2 linked regions of the Enhydrobacter sp. genome follow. The protein of the gene in region 1 interacts with the protein of each later gene in a pairwise test. Links are inferred from orthologs where the notes say so. Each region holds a gene or a part of one and is shown on either strand. Other genes may lie near its edges.

Region 1 (3,107 bases):
GGTCCAGTCGTCGCGCCAGCGGCGGCGGATGGCGTCGATGTGCTTGTTGCGATCGATGTCGGGCAGCGAGAAGAGATAGGCTCGACCCATCGCCGTCGAGGCCATCGGCACGCGCGTGCCGACGTCGTGGGTGATCGCGACGACCGACGGGCCGCGGCAGGCCTCGAGATAGATCATCGAGTGACGGTCGCGGCCGCCCAGCGCGGTCGAGGCGTTGAGGGCGTGCGCGAGCTGCTCGAGCGGGCCGCGCGAGGCGCGGCGGACGTCCATGCTGGAGATCGCCGCGTAGCCGAGGGCCAGCACCGACGCACCGAGCTCATATTTGCGGAAGCGACGAATATAGTTGAGGTAGCCGAGCTCGGTCAGGGTATGGGTGAGCCGGGCCACGGTCGGCTTGGGCAGGCCGGTGCGGTGGGCGATCTCCTGGTTGCCCAGCATGCCCTCGCCGGCGTGGAAGGCGCGGAGGATGTCGAGGCCACGTGCCAAGGCGGTGACGAACTGGCGGTCCTTGGACGGAAGGCCTTCGCCGAGTCCATTCTCGAGGGAACTCTGCAGGGCCGCGGTTCGCGTGACGAGGTGGCTGACATTGCCCATGTGCGTTCTTCTCCTGTGGTGAATGGCCGTTTATTTTCTGTCCGAAAGCTGCCATTCCGTCAGCCTTGCTGCAACGCCGCGAAGCCGATTTTGGCCTGCGAACATGCAAAGCCGCCATGCTGCAATCGCGGGTTTTGGGCCTCAGGGGTTGTCGAACCGGCCGCGACTTCCCTTTTGCCGCTCAATTTGCATGCTTTCCCCACCGCGCCGCTGGCCCCGGCCAGCATCGGCGGCTAGCATGCGCCGCCCACTCTGAGAGAACGAAATTGGCCAAAGAACCGACCTTGCCCAAGGATATCGCGAGCCTGTCCTTCGAGGATGCCCTCAAGGAGCTGGAAGGCATCGTCCAGCAGCTCGAGCGCGGGCAGGTGAAGCTGGACGAGGCCATTTCGGCCTACGAACGTGGCGCCCTGCTGAAGCAGCACTGCGAGCAGAAGCTTGCGGAAGCCAAGATGAAAGTGGAGAAGATCGTCTTCGCCGCGGATGGCTCGGTCAGCAGCCAGCCTGCCGAGCTGACCTGAGGCCGATCCCGCTTCCCATGCCGTTGTCGTCGTATCGCGACTTCAGTGCCGCCCTGGCGTTTGCCGCCGAGTCGGTCGAGCACACCATGGAACGCCTGCTTCCCAAGGGGGAAACCGGCGAAGCCCGCGTGTTCGAGGCGATGCGCTATTCGAGCGTCGGCGGCGGCAAGCGCCTGCGGGCCTTTTTCGTGCTGGCAGGCGCCACGTTGTTCAAGGTCGGCGCGCTCGCCGCGATGCGCACCGCCAGCGCCATCGAGTTCGTGCACGCCTATTCGCTGATCCACGACGATCTGCCCGCCATGGACGACGACGACCTGCGGCGCGGCAAGCCCTCCTGCCACAAGCAGTTCGACGAGGCGACGGCCATCCTTGCCGGCGACGCCCTGCAGGCGCTCGCCTTCGAGGTGCTGGCGCACGAGGACACGCATGGCGATCCGGCGGTGCGGACGGTGTTGGTGGCCGAGCTCGCGAAGGCCGCCGGCGCCCATGGCATGGTCGGCGGCCAGATGCTCGATCTGCTGGCCGAGACGCAGGGACCGGACATGTCGATCGGTGCCATCACGCGCCTGCAGCGGCTCAAGACGGGGGCGCTGATCTCCTTCTCCTGCACCGCCGGCGCGATCCTCGGCAAGGCGGCCGAGCCGTCGCGGCTCGCATTGTCCGCTTATGCACACGACCTCGGCCTCGCGTTTCAGATCGTCGACGACCTGCTCGATGTCGAAGGCAGCGCGGAGGAGATCGGCAAGACGCCCGGCAAGGACCGGGCGGCCGGCAAGGCCACCTTCGTGTCGATTCTCGGCCTCGAACGGGCCCGCGCCCAGGCGATGTTGCTGGCGACCCAGGCGAAGGCACATCTTGAACCCTTCGGCCCTGCCGCGCATTTGCTGAGGCAGGCGGCGGATTTTGTCGTTTCGCGGCGCGCCTGAACGTAGCAGAAGGCTATAGTGAGTTCCAAGGGCACACCAGTTTCATGACTCAAAGCACCACGCCGCTTCTCGATACGGTCGCCACGCCCACCGACATCCGTCGGTTGCGGCCCGACCAGTTGCGCCAGCTCGCCGACGAGCTGCGCCAGGAGACGATCTCCGCCGTGTCCGTGACGGGGGGCCATCTCGGTGCGGGTCTCGGCGTGGTCGAGCTCACGGTGGCGCTGCATTACATCTTCGACACGCCGCGCGACCGGCTGATCTGGGACGTCGGCCACCAGGCCTACCCGCACAAGATCGTCACCGGCCGGCGCGACCGCATCCGCACCTTGCGCCAGGAGGGCGGGCTGTCGGGATTCACGCGCCGCAGCGAAAGCGAATATGACCCGTTCGGCGCCGCGCATTCGTCGACCTCGATCTCGGCCGGTCTGGGCATGGCCGTCGGTCGCGATCTCGCCGGCCGCAACAACCGCGTGGTGGCGGTCATCGGCGACGGGGCGATGAGCGCCGGCATGGCGTACGAGGCGATGAACAATGCCGGCGCCCTGCGCAGCAAGCTGATCGTCGTGCTGAACGACAACGACATGTCGATCGCCCCGCCGGTCGGCGCGATGTCGGGCCATCTGTCACGCCTCCTGTCGGGCCGGCCCTATGTGACGCTGCGCAATATCGGCCGGTCGTTCGCGGAAGCCCTGCCGAGGCCGCTCGAGAAGGCGGCCAAGCGGGCCGAGGAGTTCGCGCGCGGCTTCGTGGCCGGCGGCACGCTGTTCGACGAGCTCGGCTTCTACTATGTCGGTCCGGTCGACGGTCACAATCTCGACCATCTTCTGCCGATCCTGAAGAACGCGCGCGACAGCGACCTCGACAAGCCGATCCTCGTCCATGTGGTCACGCAGAAGGGCAAGGGCTACCCGCCGGCCGAGAACAGCGCCGACAAATATCATGGTGTCGTGAAGTTCGACGTCATCACCGGCAAGCAGGCGAAGCCGGTGGCCAACGCGCCGGCCTACCAGGCGGTGTTCGCCAAGGCGCTGATCGCCGAGGCGGAGACGGACGACAAGATCGT
Region 2 (3,076 bases), 3.2 Mb from region 1 along the record:
TGAAATCGAACGCAATCGTCTATGCGAAGGACGGTGCGACAGTGGGTGTCGGCGCGGGACAGATGAACCGACGCGACAGTTCCCGGATTGCCGCCATCCGGGCCGCCGAGTCAGGCGAACTCGCCAAGTTGCCGCAAAATCCCGCCATCGGGAGCGTGGTCGCTTCCGACGCCTTCTTCCCCTTCCCCGACGGCTTGCTCGCCGCGGCCGACGCCGGCGCGACGGCCGTCATCCAGCCCGGTGGATCGATCCGCGACCAAGCAGTGATCGACGCCGCCGACCAGGCGGGCCTTGCCATGGTCTTCACGGGCATGCGCCATTTCCGTCATTGATTGACGGCCATTCGCCGCCCCTGCCGCCCGGGAAATACCAGGGCGGCCCGTCATCGCGCTTTGGCCTCAGGCCATCGCGCGGAACGCCGACGCCATCAACGCGGCTAGGCGTACTCCGGCGTCTTGCCGGCGATCTTGGCGATGTCGATCAGGTCCTCGTCGGATCCCAGCATCACGGCGGTCAGCCCGCGATCGAGCCTTTGCAGCGACACTTCAGTTCCATTGGAAAACCGAACGGCATCCTTGTGCGGACCGCTTTCGAGGCGGGTCATGACGACCTCCTCGATTGGTCCTACGCCATAGGCTTTCTGGACAGTTTCCCCGATGCCTTCGAGGCGCAGGTGGCTGTCCGCCGCGACGCAAACCGCCAAGTCGCAGGTTGGCGCCGAGGTAAATCCCATTGAGCCACTCGGAAAGCGCTCAAGGGTGAGTTTCTCACCGACTGCGGCAGGTCGTGACTGATACGCTTCGAGTGAGTAATCACACATATCGACCTCCTTGCTAGTAAGACTCGATTCTCAAGTGGTGCGCGCAACACCTTGGTCAAGGTGCAGCGCGACCAGTTTCGGAACACGCAAGATCCACACCATCTTGCTTCACGTGCGTGTGCCCGCCAGCAATTAACGGCGGGAGGAGGAGGAGGCTGCTGTTGTTGCTCACGCCACCATTTCGTCGCAGCAGTCAGGTGGCTGGCATTAAGCAGTCTAGCACACCTTGATCTGCTTCGCCGCCGCTTTGGCGTTCCGCCGCGCCTCTTTCACGCTTCTGCCGGTTGCCAGGGCCACGGCCATGCGGCGATGGCCCTTGACTTCGGGCTTGCCGAAAAGGCGCACCGAGGTGCCCGCTTGCGCAAGCGCCCGGTCGATACCGGCATAGGTCGGATCGTCGATCTCGCCCTCCGCGACAATAGGCACCGACGCGCCGGGCCTGCAGGCGATCAGGGGAATGGGCAGGCCGAGGATGGCGCGCACATGGAGCTCCATCTCGCTCATGTCCTGCGAGACCATGGTCACCATGCCGGTATCGTGCGGGCGCGGCGACAATTCCGAGAACCAGACCCGGTTGCCCTTGACGAACAGCTCCACGCCGAACAGCCCGCGACCTTTGCGGCCGCACAGGTCGTCGACCACCTTGCGCGCGATCATGCGAGCCTTGCTGAGCGCGCTGGCGGACATGGGATGAGGCTGCCAGCTTTCGCGATAGTCGCCGTCGATCTGGAGATGACCGATGGGCGCGCAGAAGCCGATGCCCCTGGCGTGCCGCACGGTGAGCAGAGTGATCTCGTAGTCGAAGTCGATCGCGCCCTCGACAATGACCATCCCCGTGTCGGCGCGCGAGCCTTCCACCGCGTATCGCCAGCTTCGGGCGAGATCGCGCGGCCCGCGCGCCACGCTCTGGCCGTGTCCCGAGGAGGACATGGTGGGCTTGACGAAGCAGGGAAAGCCGACGGCGCGGGCGCCATCCCCCAGCTCCGCGAGGCTCGCGGCAAAGCGATAGGGCGAGGTGGGCAGTCCGAGCTTCTCGGCCGCGAGCTTGCGGATGCCGCGGCGATCCATCGTGAGCCGCGTGGCGCGCGCGGTCGGCACCACCGTCCAACCCTCCTTCTCGAGCTCGACCAGCGTGTCGGTCGCGATGGCCTCGATCTCGGGCACGATGAAATGCGGCCGCTCCCGTTCGACGATCCCTCGCAACGCGGCGCCGTCGCGCATGTTGAAGGCATGCGCCCGATTGGCGACCAGCATGGCCGGCGCGTTGTCGTAGCGATCGCAGGCGATCACCTCGACCCCGAGCCGCATGGCCTCGATGGCCACTTCCTTGCCGAGCTCGCCCGAGCCCAGCAGCATGATCCTGACCGATGACGGCTTGAGAGGAGTCCCGAATTTCTTCATGCCCTCATGATAGCAGCGCACCGGGCGAGGCCCAGCGGCGGACGGGCGTCGCCGAAGCGATGTTCACAGCCTGGGGGCGACCTCGTCGGCCAGCAGCCGGAACGTCTCGCGGCTGAGCGGCGCGCACATCAGGTAGTCGAGGTCGATCTCCTCCTTGAGCGCCGTAATCTGCTCGACGACAGCGGCGGGCGTGCCGTGCAGGATCACGCTGTCGACATAGTGCTGCGCCGGGTCCTTGCCATCGTAGCTGCGAGCCATCTGCATCGACTTGCGGTGGGGGTGCTGCGGGCCGGCATAGGCATCGACCAGCCATTGCGCGCCACGACGGGCGACCTCGGCCGCCTTGGCCTTGGTGGCGGCCAGCGCGACCAGCCGCGCCACCGGAATATCGCGCCCCCGGTCGGAGAAGCCCGCCTCGGCGAGCTTGGCCTTGTAACGCCGCCTCTTGTCGCCCAGCTCCACCAGGGAGGCATGCGGGTCCATCAGGATGGAGAAGCCCCGGCTCGCCGCCCAGTCGATGGCGCCCTCCGACGTCGCCGCCATCCAGACCGGCGGATGCGGTTGCTGCAGGGGCTTGGGCAGGACCTCGACGTCGTCGAACTGGAAATGGCAGCCCTGGAAGCTCAGCCGCTCCTCGGTCCAGGCCCTGAGCACGACCTCGACGGCCTCGCGAAAGCGGTCCGCGCTTTCCTCCGGCGGCACGCCGAAAGCGTTGAACTCGGCATGGGCGAAGCCCCGGCCTGCGCCCCAGTTCACCCGTCCGCCCGACAGCACGTCCAGAAGCGCCACCTCCTCGGCGAGCCGCAGGGGATGATAAAGCGCCGCGAGCGACACGGCCGTCCCGATGCGCAACTT

What was found.
Region 2: the proteins of OJF58_RS25870 (region 1) and purT interact in binary tests that used the Escherichia coli proteins (3 or more experiments, as listed by UniProt). The link is inferred for Enhydrobacter sp. from one-to-one orthologs.

What each region holds. Positions count from the first base shown.
Region 1 is NZ_CP126889.1:5,204,993-5,208,099, reverse strand. Bases 115-3,086 are described here. They hold OJF58_RS25870 (polyprenyl synthetase family protein), read left to right. Parts: upstream 115-1,132; coding sequence 1,133-2,041; downstream 2,042-3,086. Other genes in these bases: dxs (1-deoxy-D-xylulose-5-phosphate synthase), read left to right, coding at 2,086-3,086; OJF58_RS25875 (exodeoxyribonuclease VII small subunit), read left to right, coding at 861-1,115; OJF58_RS25880 (IclR family transcriptional regulator), read right to left, coding at 115-594. Also shown: more of OJF58_RS25880, read right to left, coding at 1-114; more of dxs, read left to right, coding at 3,087-3,107.
Region 2 is NZ_CP126889.1:2,009,242-2,012,317, reverse strand. The notes cover bases 130-3,070. They hold purT (formate-dependent phosphoribosylglycinamide formyltransferase), read right to left. Parts: upstream 2,222-3,070; coding sequence 1,037-2,221; downstream 130-1,036. Other genes in these bases: OJF58_RS10120 (LLM class flavin-dependent oxidoreductase), read right to left, coding at 2,285-3,070; OJF58_RS10130 (hypothetical protein), read right to left, coding at 437-820; purH (bifunctional phosphoribosylaminoimidazolecarboxamide formyltransferase/IMP cyclohydrolase), read left to right, coding at 130-332. Also shown: more of purH, read left to right, coding at 1-129; more of OJF58_RS10120, read right to left, coding at 3,071-3,076. UniProt on the Escherichia coli protein: Involved in the de novo purine biosynthesis. Catalyzes the transfer of formate to 5-phospho-ribosyl-glycinamide (GAR), producing 5-phospho-ribosyl-N-formylglycinamide (FGAR). Formate is provided by PurU via hydrolysis of 10-formyl-tetrahydrofolate.